Regions from separate parts of the Kitasatospora sp. NPDC059722 genome, predicted to be linked through region 4. Evidence: riboswitches for the same ligand, from Rfam matches in the RefSeq annotation. Region 4 holds a riboswitch; each other region holds the start of a gene.

Region 1 (4,174 bases), on a different contig from region 4:
GCCGGTCGAGTTCGCCGGCGAGGTCCTCGGCGACGCCGGCCCGCTGGTCGGCGATCAGCACTCCGGCGGCGCCGGCCGCGGTGAACCGGCGGGCGAGGTCGGCTCCCGACCCGCCGTCGAGTACCGCGATGACGACGACTGCCCCGGTGACCCGCATGGTGCGCTCCTCCCTGTGGGCGGTCCGCACTGACGCCCACGATTTCTGCCGAGGATCGTAGGCAGGTCCTGACCCTCCGCAACAGGGGTTACCCCTCAGGTGACCAGGCTCACGCCTGCCCACCGTCCAAGAGCTGTCCAAAACCCGTCCACGCACTGTCCACGGGCCGTTCGCGGGGCGTTGAGGAACGGTCCGCGGGCCGTTGACGATCCGGTCACTCACCGTAGATGGCGGGGTGCCCCCGACCCACCGGATACGGTCGTCCCATGCCAGTTCAGCCCGACGCCGCCCGCCCGCCGCTCTTCACGTGGGAGTTCGCCGCCGACCCGTACCCGGCGTACGCGTGGCTGCGCGAGCACGCCCCGGTGCACCGCACCACGCTGCCGAGCGGGGTGGACGCCTGGCTGGTGACGCGGTACGCGGACGCGCGGCAGGCGCTGGCGGACGGCCGGCTGTCGAAGAACCCGGCGCACCACAGCGAGCAGGCGCACCGCACCGGCCGGGTCGGGATCCCGGGGGAGCGGCAGGCGGACCTGATGACGCACCTGCTGAACATCGACCCGCCGGACCACACCCGGCTGCGCCGCCTGGTCTCGAAGGCGTTCACGCCGCGCCGGGTGGCCGAGTTCGAGCCGCGGGTGCAGCAGCTCACCGACCGCCTGATCGACGGCTTCGCGCAGCGCGGTTCGGCGGACCTCATCCACGAGTTCGCGTTCCCGCTCCCCATCTACGCGATCTGCGACATGCTCGGCGTGCCGGCCGAGGACCAGGACGACTTCCGCGACTGGGCCGGCATGATGATCCGCCACGGGGGCGGCCAACGCGGCGGCGTGGGGCGGGCGGTGAAGCGGATGCGGGCGTACCTGCTGGAGCTGATCCACCGCAAGCGGGCGGACCTCGGGGACGACCTGATCTCGGGCCTGATCCGGGCGAGCGACCACGGCGAGCACCTCACCGAGAACGAGGCCGCCGCGATGGCGTTCATCCTCCTGTTCGCCGGCTTCGAGACGACCGTCAACCTGATCGGCAACGGGACGTACGCGCTGCTGCGCAACCCGGAGCAGCGCCGCCTGCTGCAGGAGTCGGTGGCGCGGGGCGAGACGGCGCTGCTGGAGACCGGGATCGAGGAACTCCTGCGCTACGACGGTCCGGTGGAGCTGGCGACGTGGCGGTTCGCGACCCACCCGCTGACCATCGGCGGGGTGGACATCCCGGTCGGCGACCCGGTGCTCGTGGTGCTGGCGGCGGCGGACCGGGATCCGGCCAGGTTCTCGGACGAGAACACCCTGGACCTGGCCCGGGCGGACAACCCGCACCTGGGTTTCGGGCACGGCATCCACTACTGCATCGGCGCCCCGCTGGCCAGGCTCGAAGGCCGGTCGGCGCTGGCCACGCTGTTGTCCCGGCTGCCCGATATCGCGCTGGCGGAAAGCCCGGAGAACCTGCGGTGGCGCGGTGGCCTGATCATGCGCGGATTGCGCGAACTTCCGGTCGAATTCAGTCCCGAGAGCCGTTCACCGCACGCGCTTCCCGACGCTCCGACACACTGACGGGACGTCGCGAACCGGTACGGATCGGCCGTATGAACACCCATCAATCCGGACAAACAGCCGCCGTTGGTAGGCGATCGACCACGTGCCGTAATTTCTGTGTGATGTCTGCGATATGAGCTTGTGATTGGTCTGAGGATCTGTCTACTCTCCCTGGAGTTCGCAGCTGCGGACCCCGAGTGCGGAACGCCGAGTCCTGCCCGCCGCGCCACGGGAAACCGACCAGAACCCTGGGCAGGGGCGGGGGAACCAGGTTTGTTGCCGTTCCTCCACGGCTTGGGGTGAAGCCGCCCGAGCGGAATCGTTTCCGCAGACGGCGGCCGGGCCACCTCCCGGTCCGAACCCGACAGCTCACCTCGCAGGCGTGCGGAGAGGGACCCCTTCATGCTGTTCGTTGGAACCGGTCGTCACCGCCGTCGCACCCAGACCGAGAAGGCCATCGCCGTCGCCGGAGTGGCCGGCGTCGGACTCGCGATGCCGATCCTCACCGCCACCGGCGCCTCCGCCGCCCCGGCCTCCGCCTGGGACTCCGTCGCCCAGTGCGAGAGCGGCGGCGACTGGGGCATCAACACCGGCAACGGCTTCTACGGCGGCCTGCAGTTCACCTCCAGCACCTGGAAGGCCTTCGGCGGCACCGCGTACGCGGCGCAGGCCAACCAGGCCTCCAAGGGCCAGCAGATCGCGGTGGCCGAGAAGGTCCTGGCCTCGCAGGGTCCGGGCGCCTGGCCGGTCTGCTCGAAGAAGGCCGGCCTGTCGAAGGGCGGCGCCCCCGCCGCCGTCGACACCTCCGACGCCAAGCCCGCCGCGCAGCAGCACTCCCAGCCGGCGCAGCAGCAGCCCGCGGCGAAGCCGGCCCAGCCGAAGCCGGCTCAGAAGCCCGCCCAGCAGCAGTACCAGCAGCACACGCAGCAGGCCCAGCAGCAGCCGCAGGCCCCGGGCTTCTCCGGCAAGGCCGGCTGGGACGCCGACGCGAAGGTGTACTGGTACCAGAACAACGGCACCTGGTACTGGACCAGCCACCAGGGCGTCTACCAGCAGTACGCGGGCCAGGCCCAGCAGCAGGCCGCTCAGCAGCAGTACGCCCAGCAGCAGGTCCAGCAGCAGTACGCCCAGCCGCAGCAGCAGGCCCCGCGCGCTGCCGTCGCCCCGCAGGGCGGCCACGACTACACCGTCCACGCCGGTGACACGCTGTCGAGCATCGCGTCCGCCCAGGGTGTGCACGGCGGCTGGCAGTCGGTCTACGACGGCAACCGCGGCACCGTCGGCGGCGACCCGAACCTGATCCTGCCCGGCCAGGTGCTGCACCTCGGCTGACGCCGGCCGGAACCGGTGCGACACGCCACGGAGGGGGCCGACCCCGGATCGGCCCCCTTCGTCCGCTTCCGCCCCTTTTCCCGGGGAGCCCAGGTGAACTACCGGTAAGTAGCCCGGCCACACGCTGAGACGGGACCGAGGTCGGCGTGGCCCCGGGACCACGTGCGGTTAGGCTCTGGTCGTAACGACTCCGCAATCATCCCGCCGGCCGCACCACTGGTCAGCGGGACCCTGCTTCCGCAAGGAGATGCCTCGTGCCGTCCATCGATGTCGTCGTAGCCCGTGAGATCCTCGACTCGCGTGGCAACCCCACGGTCGAGGTCGAGGTCGGCCTCGACGACGGCAGCACCGGTCGTGCCGCTGTCCCGTCGGGTGCCTCCACCGGCGCCTTCGAGGCGCTGGAGCTCCGCGACGGTGACAAGAACCGCTACTTCGGCAAGGGCGTGGAGAAGGCCGTCCTGGCCGTCATCGAGCAGATCGGCCCGGAGCTGGTCGGCTACGACGCCACCGAGCAGCGCCTGATCGACCAGGCCATGCTCGACCTGGACGCCACCCCGGACAAGTCCTCGCTCGGCGCCAACGCCATCCTGGGCGTCTCGCTGGCCGTCGCGCACGCCGCCTCCGAGGCGAGCGACCTGCCGCTGTTCCGCTACCTGGGCGGCCCGAACGCGCACGTCCTGCCGGTCCCGATGATGAACATCCTCAACGGCGGCTCGCACGCGGACTCCAACGTCGACATCCAGGAGTTCATGATCGCCCCGATCGGCGCGGAGTCCTTCTCCGAGGCCGTCCGCTGGGGCGTCGAGGTCTACCACACCCTCAAGGGCGTCCTGAAGGAGCGCGGCCTGTCCACCGGCCTCGGCGACGAGGGCGGCTTCGCGCCGAACCTGGACAGCAACCGCGAGGCCCTGGACCTCATCACCGAGGCCATCCAGAAGGCCGGCTACGTGCCCGGCCGCGACATCGCGCTGGCCCTGGACGTCGCCGCCTCCGAGTTCTACCAGGACGGCGCCTACCAGTTCGAGGGCAAGGCCCTCTCGGCCGCGGAGCTCATCGAGTACTACGCCGGGCTCGTCGCCGCCTACCCGCTGGTCTCCATCGAGGACCCGCTGGACGAGTCGGACTGGGACGGCTGGAAGGCCATGACCGTCAA
Region 2 (4,174 bases), on a different contig from region 4:
TGCGGGCCGAGCCGCAGGGCCGTCCGGTCGTGGTGGTCTCCGCCGACCGGGAGGTCGCGGAGGGCGTGCGGAAGGCGGGCGCGCGCCCGGTCGCCTCGGTTCTGCTGCTGAACCGGCTGGCGCGGCCCTGATTCCGTGCCGATGGGGATGACGGCCGCTCAGCGTCCGGTTTGCGGTGATGTGCGGATTCGGTGAAGCGGCGTGGGGGCTCGGAGTTCACGCCTTTGGGGGAGTGGCGCAATGCCTGGATGTTCACTAGGGTCTGGCGTCAAACCTATTTTCCGGATTTCTCACCCGAACCGGTGAGTCCATGGAAGAAGGAGCAGGTCCCTTGGCCTCCCACCGCCGTCCCAAGCAGCCGAGCCGCGCGCGGGTCTCCGTGCTCACCGCTGCTGCTGCGACCGCGGTCGCGCTCTCCGCCCAGGTGGCCGCGCACGCCGCGCCGCAGCCGAACAAGACGGACGTCAAGGCGCAGATCGACGAACTGCAGCAGGAGCAGGAGCAGGCCGCCGAGAAGTACAACGGCGCCAAGGAGCGGGCCGACCAGCTGCGCAAGCAGGCCGACCAGCTCCAGGACCAGGTGGCCCGCGGCCAGGAGCAGATGACCCAGCTTCAGACCGGCCTCGCCGGCGTGGCGGGCGAGCAGTACCGCACCGGCGGCATCGACCCGTCCGTCCAGCTGATGCTCTCCTCCGACCCGAACAACTACCTGGCCAAGGCCTCCAGCGTGCAGCAGGCCACCGCCACCGAGACCGACGCGCTCAAGGGCCTGCTGGACCAGCAGCGCCGCCTGGACCAGGAGAAGGCCGAGGCCGCCGCGGTGCTGGCCTCCCTGGACTCCACCACCAAGGACCTGAACCAGTCCAAGGCGGACGTCAACGCCAAGCTCAAGCAGGCCCAGGACCTCCTCAACTCGCTCAGCGCCTCCGAGCGCGCCGCGCTGAAGGCCCAGCAGGCCCAGGACGACCGCGCCTCGCGCGGCACCGACCGGGTCGACCTGAGCAGCCTGCCGCCGGCCAGCGGCTACGCGGCCGTGGCCGTGGCCAAGGCGATGAGCAAGCAGGGCTCGCCGTACGTGTGGGGTGCCGTCGGCTCCAGCACCTTCGACTGCTCGGGCCTGATGCTCTGGTCGTACGGCCAGGCCGGCGTCTCGCTGCCGCGCACCTCGCAGGAGCAGGGCCACTACGGCACCCGGGTGCCCTCGCTGGACCAGGCCCAGCCCGGCGACCTGGTGATCTACGGTCCCGACATGCACCACGTCGCGATGTACATCGGCAACGGCATGGTGGTGCACGCGCCGCACACCGGCGACGTCGTCAAGGTGATGAAGGCCGACGCGATGCCGATCAACACCATCCGCCGGGTCTGACCCGCCGACACGCCGCGGGCCGACGCGACGGCCCTGTGATCCGCGCCACCTCCCGAGCGGGGGTGGCGCGTTCGCTTGAGCGCGTTTCCCTGCGTTTCGCCGCGTTCGCGTGACAAGTGATCAGCCTTGCGTACTGCCGCGATCACCTTCTGTCATCTTCACAAAAGAACTTGGTTATTCTTCCGCCTTTTTTCTGACAAGGATTTGAACCGATCACGGTTCAGTTACTAGGGTCGTGACCCGGACCACCGCACTGTCGATCGCCCAGCCAGGGTGGCGGCGGTGGTTCCCGCCGAGTTCGTGAAGCAGCGGGACGGGTCGAAGCGACCGTCCGACAGGGGAGCCCAGTGACAGGGGGCGCTGTGGAGCGGAGCCGGGGAACCACGTTCCTCCGGGGTGAATCGGCGCCAGGTCGGCCGGTGGAACGGCCGTGAGGCGTCGTAGGGCATGCTTCCGGCCCGAACCCGTCAGCTCACCCGGTAGGCGGACGTAGGAAGAAGGAGTCCGCCTTCGTGGCGTCCCATCGTCGTCCCAAACCCGCCGGTCGTGCCCGAGTTTCCTTCCTGACCGGAGTTGCCGCGGCAGCCGTCGCCCTCTCCGCGCAGTCCGGCGCCCACGCCGACCCCGCGCCGACCAAGGACCAGGTCAAGGAGCAGGTCGACCAGCTCAACGAGCAGGCCGAGGTGGCGACCGAGCAGTACAACGCCGCCCAGTCCAAGCAGCAGGAGCTGCAGAAGCAGGTCAGCGGCCTGCAGGACCAGGTGGCCCGCCAGCAGGAGCAGGTGACCGACCTCCAGGGCGGCCTCGCCCAGATCGCCGGCGAGCAGTACCGCAACGGGGGCATATCCCCGACCGTCCAGCTGATGTTCTCGTCCAAGCCGGACAACTTCCTCAGCCAGGCCGACGCCCTGAACCAGGCCGGCAGCACCCAGAAGGGTCAGCTGAAGGAGCTCCAGGACCAGCAGCGCAAGCTGGACCAGGACCGCACCGAGGCCCAGGGCAAGCTCGCCGAGCTGGACGCGACCACCCAGCAGCTGAAGGCGTCCAAGGAGCAGATCCAGGGGAAGCTGACGGCCGCCCAGAACCTCTTCAACACCCTGTCCGAGCAGGAGCGCCAGGCCATCAAGGCGGCCGAGGACAAGGCCGCCGCCGATGCCAAGGCCAAGGCCGACGCCGCGAAGGCCCAGCAGGCCGCCGCCGACCGCGCCTCCCGCGACAGCAGCCGCACCGACCTCGGCTCGGCCCCGTCGTCCTCGCCGGTCGCCAAGCCGCCGGCGGCGGGCAGCTCGCGCGGTGCCGCCGCGCTGTCCTACGCCGCCACCAAGATCGGCAGCCCGTACGTCTGGGCCGCCACCGGCCCGAACTCCTTCGACTGCTCGGGCCTGATGGTCTGGGCCTTCGACCAGGCCGGCGTCTCGCTGCCGCGCACCTCGCAGGAGCAGGCCGGCGCCGGGACCCGGATCGGCACGGACCTCTCCCAGGCCCAGCCCGGCGACCTGCTGATCTTCTTCAACGACGCCCACCACGTCGGCATCTACGCCGGCAACGGCCAGGTGCTGCACGCGCCCAAGCCGGGTGCGAGCGTCCGCTACGAGGCGGTCACCAACATGCCGCTCTCGTCCATCGTGCGGGTCTGATTCCCCGCTCGGCTTCCCGCAGGCCCGGCCCTCCTCCCCGGAGGTCCGGGCCTGCGGCGTTTCCTTTCCTCGGACTGGTGTCCGATTCAGGGTCAAATATTCGGGTTGGGAGGGGTTTGGACTCGGTTGCCCGGACTCGCTAACGTCTGCCACCGGACTCCCGCTCCAGGACCGCCCGCTTGGGTGCGGCGGCGGGACCGGTCCGCAGGATTGGAGCAGCCGCCGCCATGCCCGTGCACCGCCGTTCCCAACTGCTCGCCCGTGCGCTGGTGCTGACCGCGGCCGCCACCACCGCCCTGGGCGTCACGACGGGCGGCAGCGCCCAGGCCGCCCCCGGCTCCCCGGACGCGCCCAGCCGCAAGGACGTCAAGGCGCAGGTCGAGCAGCTGTACAACGAGGCCGAACAGGCGTCGGAGAAGTACAACGCCGCGCAGGAGGCCCAGCAGCGGCTCCAGGGCGAGACCACCGTCCTCCAGGGCGAGATCGCCGCCGCCCAGGACCAGCTGAACCAGCTGCGCGGCGACCTCGCCACCGTGGCCGGCGCCGAGTACCGCTCCGGCGGCATGGCGCAGACCGTCCAGCTGATGCTCGCCACCGACCCGGAGGGCTACCTCGCCCGCGCCCGGACCCTCGACCAGGCGACCGAGCGGCAGAACGAGACGCTGCACGAGCTGGTGACCCGTCAGCGCGGGCTCGACCAGCGCCGCACCGAGACCGCCGCCAAGCTCGCCGAGCTGGACCAGGCCCGCCGGACGCTCGCCGACAGCAAGCAGGAGATCCAGCAGCGGCTGGCCAAGGCCCAGCGGCTGCTCAACAGCCTGGGCGCCGCCGAGCGCTCCCGGATGGCCGCGCAGGACGCCCAGGAGGCCGAGCAGCGCGCCACCCGCGGCACCGACCGGCTGGACCTCGGCACCACCCCGCCCGCCTCCGAGCGTGGGGCGGCGGCGCTCGCGGCGGCGGTGCGGATGATCGGGTCGCCGTACGTGTACGGGTCCACCGGCCCCCGCGCGTTCGACTGTTCCGGTCTGATGTACTACAGCTGGCGGCAGGCGGGAGTGAGCCTGCCGCGCACCTCGCAGGCCCAGGCCTACGCCGGCCAGCGGGTGAGCCTGTCCGAAGCGCGACCGGGAGACCTGGTGATCTTCTACCGGGACATGCACCACGTCGG
Region 3 (4,174 bases), on a different contig from region 4:
GAGGGCTACGTCTACCTGCCGCCGCAGTACTTCCAGCCCGAGTACGCGCAGCGCCAGTTCCCGGCCGTGATCGTCAGCACCGGTTTCCCCGGGCAGGCCGAGAACCTGATCACTCGGTTCAACTACCCGGGCGCGGCGCTCAAGCTGCTCCAGGAGGGGAAGATGCAGCCGACCGTCATGGTCCTCATGCGTCCCTCGCCCGCCCTCCCGCAGGACACCGAGTGCGAGGACATCCCCGGTGGCGCGCAGTCCGACACGTACTTCACCAAGGACGTCCCCTCGGCGATCCAGGCGAGCTTCCGGGTCTCCGCCGACCCGCAGGCGTGGGCCTTCATGGGCAACTCCACCGGCGGCTACTGCGCGGTCAAGCTCGCCATGCGCCACCCGGAGGTCTTCCCGACCGCCGTCTCCCTCTCCGGCTACTACCGTGCCGCCGAGGACCCGACCACCGGCGACCTCTTCGGCGGCAGCCGGCAGCGCCGGGACGAGGCCGACCTGATGTGGAGGCTCAAGAACCTGCCGCAGCCCAAGGCGGCCGTTCTGCTGGCGGGCACGAAGCAGGGTGACGGCGACTACAAGCACGACACCGAGGCGTTCATCGACGCGGTGCAGAGCCCCGGCCCGATGAAGGTCTCGTACAGCATGCTGGAGACCGGCGGCCACAACTTCGAGACGTGGAGCAAGCTGCTGCCGTCCTCGCTGGAGTGGCTGTCCGAGCACCTCAAGGTCCCGAACCAGCCGAATCAGCCGGCCCCCGCAGCCTGAAGCCGGCCTTCGTAGGCTGACAGCCGGTTCCCGCAGCCGGATGGTCCCCGTGGTCCGACTCGCTGCAGCCGGCCGGTTCCCGCAGCCCGACGGTCGCCGGCCTCGCGGACCGGCCGGCCTCAGGCCACCCGCTCCAGCGTCCCCGTGTGGAGCTCGCCGACCCGGCCGCCCTCGCCCTCGAAGGTCCAGAACGCGCGCACCGTCAGCCGGACCAGGTCCATCACGTGGCTGACGGTGATGCCGCTCTGCTCCGTCCAGCTGACGAAGTACACCTCGGGCGCGACCTCGGCGACGTGGAGCGCCACGTCCTCCCACTGGCCCGCCGACTCGCCGAGGCCCTCCCAGCGCAGCCGCTTGCCGTCGGCCGAGTAGGCGTTGCGGAAGGCCGCGCCGTTGTCGGCCCGGAAGAGGTAGGTGCGGCCGGCGAAGGCGGGCAGGGGCGCGGTCATGGTGCGGCGGTTCCTCGTCTCTGCGGGAGGGGGCGCGGTGCTCTTGTGCACGACGGTGGATGTCGGACCTCCAATTTATCCGATCGGGCGAGCTCGCACGCCACTGCCAGTGAAGACGCACCCCCGTCACCGTCACCACGCAGGGCCCGCCAGGGCACCGCCCACCATCGGGTGACACCGACACCGACACCGGCACCGCGACGGTCGGCGGCGCCCGGCTGCTCGGCGGGCGCGACCGCCTCGAACCCGCCGGGGCGCCGGACGCCGGGGTCCGGATCGGCGCCCGGCCCGCCCGATCATCGACGGCCCGCCGGGACACCGGCCAACTGATCCACTGCGCACCGTAGTTGATCGACACGACTGTGAGCTGCGCGACAACCGGCCGAGACGAGTTGTCCGTTCACGGACCGACTGCCTAGCCTGCAACGGCGTCCGCCCTCGCGGACCCCGCCGCCGGGACGCCGAGTCCCGTCCACCCGACGGCGGGCAACCGAGCACCACAGCGGACGGGAGCGGGGGAACCAAGGTCAGCGCCACGACCCGGCACGCCCTCGCGCGTGCCGGCCGCGGCTTGGGGTGAAGCCGTTCCCACCGGCGGCCGGGCGACCTCTCAGTCCGAACCCGACAGCTCACCTCGCAGGCGTCGCAGAGGACACCCCATGCACAAGCCTGCCCGGCGCCCCGCGCCCCGCCACGCCCGCCCGTCCCACCGCGGCCGCACCGCCGCCCTCGCCGCCACCGGCGCGCTCGCCATCACCGGCGCCGGCCTGTTCGGCCTCCAGTCCGCGCCCGGCGCCCAGGCCGCCACCGGTCCGACCGTCACCCAGGACCGGCTCGCCCCGGCCACGATGGTCGCCGGCCGGGCCGCCACCGCGACCCTCACCGTCCACTCCTCGTCCTGCTTCACCGCCAAGACCGTCGGTGTCGGCGTGCGCGACGCGGCCGGCAACAACCTCGACTTCCCCGGCAACGCCAGCAATGTGCCGATCTGCCCGTGGAGCTACACCTTCACCAGTGGCGCGCGCGCCCTGCCGGCCGGCACCTACACCCAGTTCGGGTTCTGGCAGGACTTCGGCGGCGCCTGGCACAACCTGCCGTCGCAGCAGCTCGTCGTCTCCAGCACCCCAGCCCCGACCACCACCCCGTCGGCCACCCCGTCGGCCACGCCCACCCCCACCCCCACGCCCACCCAGGCACCCACCCAGACGCCCACCCAGACCCCGAGCGCCACCGCCACCCCGAGTACCCCGGCGCCGTCCTCCCCGATCGCCGGCAAGTCGCTGACCTGGTCCGACGAGTTCAACGGCCCGATCAACTGGGGCCAGCGCTGGGTCGGCGACAAGAGCACCGCGTACAAGTACGGCAACCACAACCCGGACGACAACAAGCTCGACTGGCTGGACCCGAACAACGTCAGCGTGGCCAACGGCGTCGCCACCTTCACCGCCACCCCCGGCAGCAACACGCTGGAGAACGGCAAGCAGTCCTGGAACACCGGCTTCCTCACCACCGAGGGCTCCAGCGAGGGCTTCCAGGTCAAGACCGGCGACTACGCCGAGACCCGGGTCAAGCTGCCGGCCGGCTCCGGCGCCTGGCCGGCCCTGTGGACCTGGAAGAACGGCAACGGGGAGGTCGACTCCTTCGAGTACCACCCCGACAACCCGAACCTCCTGGAGCTGACCAACCACGTCAACCCGGGCAACTTCGACTACTACACCAACGCGAGCGCCGTCGCGAAGGACCAGTGGGTGACCATCGGCACGTACTACGGCGCCACCTCGGTGGACTGGTACGTCAACGGCGTGAAGGTGTTCTCGGACGGCAAGGGCGTCGGCGCGAACTTCTCGGCGTACCTGATCCTCAACCTGTCGGTGTGCGCGGGGCAGTACCACCCCGCGCCGCAGGGGACCGCCCCGATCACCTTCGCCGCCGACTACGTCCGCGTGTACCGGTAGCCGTCACCGGCCGTAGCGGACCTCAACCGGCAGCCGTCTCGACGACCCTGATGTCGAACGGCTGCCGGTTGTTGCGCGGGTGCCGGTCGTCCGGGCTGATCACCGTGACCTTCCCGCCGGTCAGCAGGCCCGTATGCGCCATGGGGGAGATCCGCACCGTGACGAGCGCGGTCGCGCTGCGTCCCTCGGGCAGGCCGGGGCCGAAGGTGCAGCGCACCTCGCGGCCCAGGAACGCCTCGCAGTTCTCGGGGAAGTACGGGCCCACGGCCGTCACCTCCTCCGGCAGGGTGACGATCACGGTGAAGGGCGAGGCGGTGGTGTCCGGGCCGAGGTTGGCGACGAAGGCGTGCACGGTCGTGGTGCCGCCGGGCGGCGCGGGGCTGGGGTCGAGCCGGACGACCTCCAGGTCGGAGTCGGACAGCGCCGCGGCCCGGCTCTCCGGCGCGAGCTGCACTGCCGGACGGGGGTCGGGCCGCTGCCCGGCCCACGACGGGACGGCGGTCAGCGTCGCCACCGCACAGCCTGCCGCCACGGCCACCGTCAGCCACGTCCCGCTCCGTGTCGCGTTCCCCGTCCTGCCGCGAAGCCTCTTGCGCCTGCGCTCCATCGCCGTTCACCATGCCCTCGTGCTCCGGCCGCCTGCGCTGTCGCGGGCCGCGTCCGCACCAGGGTGGCCGAGCGGCGGGCGGCCGTCGCCGCGCCCCGCCCTCCGTCCGCTCGAACGGAGGAACGCGTGCGCAGGAAGTCGACCAGTCCGACTTCCTGCGCATGACACCTCAACTGACCACCCATCAGGGTGCGAGGACCTGCCCGAGCCGGGCCGCGATCTTGTGCATCACCGGGACGAGCGAGGCCGCGCCGTCCTGCTGCTCCAGCGCCCGGATGCGGGCCTCGGGGCCGGAGACCGACAGCGCCGTCGGCGTCGGCGCGCCCGGGACGGCGAGCGCGATGCAGCGCACCCCGATCTCCTGCTCCTGGTCGTCGACGACGTACCCGCGCTCGCGC
Region 4 (4,174 bases):
TGCCGGACCCGGCCCTCCCGCTGGAAGCCGAGCTTCCCGAGCACCCGGACGGAGGCCGCGTTGTCGACGTCCACGGAGGCGGCCAGCCGGTGCAGGCCGAGGTGGTCGAAGGCGAGGACGCACAGCAGCCGGGCGGTCTCGCTCCCGTAGCCGTGCCCCCACGCGTCCCGGCGCAGCACGTACCCGAGCTCGGCCGACCGGTACGGGCCGAGGGTGAGGGCGGCCTGGCCGATCGGCGCGGCGTCCGCCGGGTCGTCGGCTCCGGCGGCGGCTCGGGGTGCGGCGTCGGCTCGGGCTCGGGCGTCGGCTCGGGGTGCGGCGTCGGCGCCGTGGAGGGTGACGGCCAGCCGGTAGGTGTCGCGTTCCTCCTCCATCGCCCCCTCCAGGTAGAGGGCGAGCTGGTCCGCGCAGGCCTCGCGGTCGCGCGGCTCGAACGGGAGGTACCGCGTGACCTCCGGGTCGCCGAAGAGCGCGTGCAGCGCGTCCAGTTCCTCCGGGGTGTGGTGGTACTCGCGGATGGCCAGCCGGGGGCCGGTGAGACGTACGGGGACCATGGCTGCCGACCCTACCCCCGACCAGCGGTTACCGTTCGAGCTATGAACGACGAAGACCTGCGGCTCGCCCCGCGCACCAGGGCCGCCGACCTGCTCGCCTGGGCGGCGGCGGAGGGCCGCACCCCGGTGGCCGAGGCGCCGCTGCGCACGGTGCTGGCGCTGCTGGAGCTGGGCGAGGGCAGGATGCGCGACGGCTGGCCCGAACTGACCTCGGACGCCGTGGAGCACCTGCTGTACGAGCGGCTCCACCTGTACGTCCAGCCCGCCCCCGACGAGGACCCGTTCGCGTACGGCGAGGCCGTCCGGCTGCTGGTCGACCACCAGCGGGCGGCGAAGCGGCTCAACGCCAAGCGGCAGGAGCGGCTGCACGCCGAAGCCGAGTGGCAGGGCGAGGTCGCGGCCGGGCTGCTGCGCCGGGCCGACCTGGTGACGTGGCCCCGGCTGTACGCGGTGCTGCTGCGCGCGCACGGGGTGGACGTCACGGACGGGGCCGCGGTGCGGGACTGGCTCGCCGGGTTCCTCGAACTGGCCGAGGAGGACCGGCTGGACGCGTTCGCCGCGCTGGCCGAGGCCGGGTGGCTGGACGAGCCGGACGAGCAGGGCTGGGGCCCGGGCCGGGTGCTGTCGGTCGGCATGGCCACGGACGGCGCGCGGCGGCTGCTGGAGCAGGGCCTGATGCGGCGCAGCTACCGCAACCTCGCCGAGCTGAACGCGCTGGGGCGCCCGATGCCGGACGAACTGGCCGGGGACTTCGGGCAGTTCGAGGACGCGGCGGTGCAGGCGGCGCTCGCGCTGTGCGGCGAGTGGACGGTGCCGGGGCTGCCGCGGCTGCTGGTCGAGGAGTTCCCGGAGCTCGCGCCGGAGCCGGGGCCGGCGGAGATCGAGGCGTACCTGGCGCAGTTGCCGCAGGCGTCTGAGCCGTCGGAATCGCTGGAATCGCTGGAATCGTCGGAGCCGTCGGAACGGGACTGATGCGGAAGGCCCCGGCCGGCGACGGTCGGGGCCCTTCCTGTTTGCGTTGCGCGGCGGCTAGGGGTTCAGGCCGCGCTGCTGGAGCCAGGTCTCCGGGTCGACCGGGGCGCCGCCGCCCGGGCGGACCTCCAGGTGCAGGTGGGGACCGGTGACGTTGCCGGTGGCGCCGACCTTGCCGATCTGCTGGCCGGAGGTCACCGTGCCGCTGCCCTTGATGATCGAGGAGAGGTGGCAGTACCAGATCTCGGTGCCGTCGGGCAGGGTCTCGACGATGCGGTAGCCGTACGCGCCGGACCAGCCGGCCGAGGTGATCGTGCCCTGGCCGACCGCGAACACGGCGGTGCCGGTGTCGGCGGCGAAGTCCAGGCCGGTGTGCAGGTGCGCCCAGTAGCGGGCGCTCTGGCCGTAGTGGGCGCTCAGGTTGTAGTCGCGCACCGGCAGCGTGAGGGCGGCGGCCTTGGCCTTCTCGGCGTCGTCGGCGGCCTTCTTCGCCTCGGCCTCCTTGGCGGCGGCCTTGGCCTGGGCCTCCTGCGCGGCCTGCACGCGGGCGCTCTCCTCGGCGGCGGTGCGCTGGCCGTCGGCCTGCTGCTGGATGCGGGCGGCGAGCGCGAGGCCGGGGTCTGCGGCGAGAGCGACCGGGGCCTCGTCCGGGGACTCGACGGCGGGCGCGGCGGCCGGGGTCGCGGAGGCGAAGCCGGTGGCGCCCAGGGTGGCGGCGACGGCGGTGACGCCGAGCAGCGGGGAGGCTCCGCGGGTCTGACGCGGCATCCGGTGGCGGTTGGCCTCGGCCTCCGGGGCCGGGAACTCGTCCCCGGCCGGACGGGGGTGGTCGAGGAGCTGGGTACCGGCGGCAGGGCCGGCGGGCTGTGCCGGGGTGTGCGTCGACGCCACGGAGGCGTGCTCCTTTCCTTCCTTCGCGCCTACCGGGTTAGCTGACGGGTTCGGAGCAGGAAGGTCTCCTACGGCCGGGCCGGGGCCCCGCCGATTCACCCCAAGGAACGTGGTTCCCCGGCTCCCTGACCTGCCCGGAGGCCGGCCGGCGGGATTAGGCGACGGCGCACGGTGCCGTCTGGGTACGGCGTTTCGACCGCGCTGCGTTATCAAACGTTAATCCTAGGGCGCCCTGATTCCAAGCCATCCGCCCGGGACGGCCGACAACCGGGCGGGTGCCTTGCGCCCTATGACTGATTTGCGGCTCTTACCCACCCCTGGCACTACTTAACGTGATTGGGCATCACCGAACGACGGCCTGACCAGGCCCGTCTGAGTACTCCTACTCATGTGCGGCGGCCGGACCGCCGCCATCCTGGCGCCATGAACGCACCGATGCAGTCACGCACCACGGCCGCGTACTACCTCCAGGCCGTGCTCTCCTTCGCCCTGTCGGGCACCGCCCTCGCCCTCGGGATCGCCTACCTGCCGGTCGGGGCCTGGACCCGGGCCTTCCTCGGGATCGGCCTGCTCTACACCGTCACCTCCTCCTTCACGCTCGCCAAGGTCATCCGGGACAAGCAGGAGACGAACGAGATCGTCACCCGGGTGGACCAGGCCCGGCTGGAGAAGCTGCTCAGCGAGCACGACCCGTTCAAGGTCGAAGGGACGTGAGGGGGCGGGGTGCCGGTCGGCGCGGACGACCTCCTCACATCGGAGCGGGCCGATAGCTTGACGGCTAAGGCTATTAGCCTTAGCTTTATGGCTATCGGCAGCACCGCCGATGCCACCGCAGCAGCGGACCGAGGAGGCCCACCATGAACGGCACCACCACCCCGGACACCCAGTACCTCGACGTTCCCGGCGGCCGGATCGCCTTCGACGACACCCTGAAGGGCGACGGCACCCCCGTCGTCCTCCTCCCCGGGATGCTCGACAGCCGCCGCTCGTACCGGCACCTCGTCCCGCTGCTCGCCGCCGCCGGCCACCGCGTCATCACCATGGACCTGCGCGGCTTCGGCGAGTCCTCGATCGCCTGGGACGACTACGCGCCGGGCGCCATCGCCGCCGACGTCCTCGCCCTGCTCGACCACCTCGGCATCGAGCGGGCCGTCCTGGCCGGCAGCTCCTACACCGGGGCGACCGTCGTCAAGGTCGCCGGGGACGCGCCCGAGCGGGTCGCCGGGATCGTCCTGATCGACGCCTTCATCGAGAACCTCCCGCAGAACGCCCTCATGCGCGGCGTCGTCCACGCCATGGGGACCGTCGTCATCCACTGGCCCGCGTTCTGGGGCTTCTACCACCGCAAGCTCGCCTACCCGGGCGCCAAGCCGGCCGACTTCGACGCGTACGTGGCCGGGCTCGTCGACGCGCTGCGCACCCCCGGCCGCAGGACCGCCACCCGCGGACACGTCCGCGGCGACTCCTCGCCCGTCGGCTGGACCGCCGCCGTGCGGTGCCCGGCGCTCGTCCTCATGGGCACCAAGGACCCCGACTTCCCGAAGCCGGAGGTCGTCGCCGACCGGCAGACCGCGGCGCTCGGCGCCCGGAAGGTGATGATCGACGGCTCGGGGCACTACCCGATGGCCGACAACCCGCAGGCCGTCGCCGGTGCCCTGCTGCCCTTCCTCGCCGAGATCGCCTGAGCCTCCTCCCCCGGATCACGACACAGAGAGACCGAGCCATGCCCCGAGTCGGACTGACGCCCGAGCAGGTCG

What was found. Region 4 has a riboswitch for cyclic di-AMP ahead of ACFV4F_RS25155 (M23 family metallopeptidase). Riboswitches for the same ligand answer to the same signal wherever they lie in the genome.
Region 1: linked by a shared signal. The riboswitch ahead of ACFV4F_RS34860 (transglycosylase family protein) and the one ahead of ACFV4F_RS25155 (M23 family metallopeptidase) in region 4 are both predicted to bind cyclic di-AMP.
Region 2: linked by a shared signal. The riboswitch ahead of ACFV4F_RS15880 (NlpC/P60 family protein) and the one ahead of ACFV4F_RS25155 (M23 family metallopeptidase) in region 4 are both predicted to bind cyclic di-AMP.
Region 3: linked by a shared signal. The riboswitch ahead of ACFV4F_RS00380 (hypothetical protein) and the one ahead of ACFV4F_RS25155 (M23 family metallopeptidase) in region 4 are both predicted to bind cyclic di-AMP.

What each region holds. Positions count from the first base shown of each region.
Region 1 is NZ_JBHWGD010000084.1:8,664-12,837, reverse strand. It holds gene ACFV4F_RS34870 (SDR family NAD(P)-dependent oxidoreductase) at 1-157, opposite strand, end outside; gene ACFV4F_RS34865 (cytochrome P450) at 424-1,707, shown strand; cyclic di-AMP (ydaO/yuaA leader) riboswitch at 1,918-2,086, shown strand; gene ACFV4F_RS34860 (transglycosylase family protein) at 2,092-3,021, shown strand; gene eno (phosphopyruvate hydratase) at 3,276-4,174, shown strand, end outside.
Region 2 is NZ_JBHWGD010000020.1:60,660-64,833, reverse strand. It holds gene ACFV4F_RS15890 (NYN domain-containing protein) at 1-131, shown strand, start outside; gene ACFV4F_RS15885 (NlpC/P60 family protein) at 332-1,369, shown strand; cyclic di-AMP (ydaO/yuaA leader) riboswitch at 1,718-1,871, shown strand; gene ACFV4F_RS15880 (NlpC/P60 family protein) at 1,882-3,006, shown strand; gene ACFV4F_RS15875 (NlpC/P60 family protein) at 3,234-4,174, shown strand, end outside.
Region 3 is NZ_JBHWGD010000001.1:88,010-92,183, reverse strand. It holds gene ACFV4F_RS00390 (alpha/beta hydrolase) at 1-765, shown strand, start outside; gene ACFV4F_RS00385 (MoaF N-terminal domain-containing protein) at 885-1,214, opposite strand; cyclic di-AMP (ydaO/yuaA leader) riboswitch at 1,700-1,872, shown strand; gene ACFV4F_RS00380 (hypothetical protein) at 1,874-3,169, shown strand; gene ACFV4F_RS00375 (hypothetical protein) at 3,192-3,683, opposite strand; gene ACFV4F_RS00370 (IclR family transcriptional regulator) at 3,961-4,174, opposite strand, start outside.
Region 4 is NZ_JBHWGD010000042.1:21,664-25,837, forward strand. It holds gene ACFV4F_RS25145 (GNAT family N-acetyltransferase) at 1-554, opposite strand, end outside; gene ACFV4F_RS25150 (hypothetical protein) at 597-1,526, shown strand; gene ACFV4F_RS25155 (M23 family metallopeptidase) at 1,584-2,417, opposite strand; cyclic di-AMP (ydaO/yuaA leader) riboswitch at 2,430-2,588, opposite strand; gene ACFV4F_RS25160 (YiaA/YiaB family inner membrane protein) at 2,841-3,131, shown strand; gene ACFV4F_RS25165 (alpha/beta fold hydrolase) at 3,275-4,102, shown strand; gene ACFV4F_RS25170 (TetR/AcrR family transcriptional regulator) at 4,141-4,174, shown strand, end outside.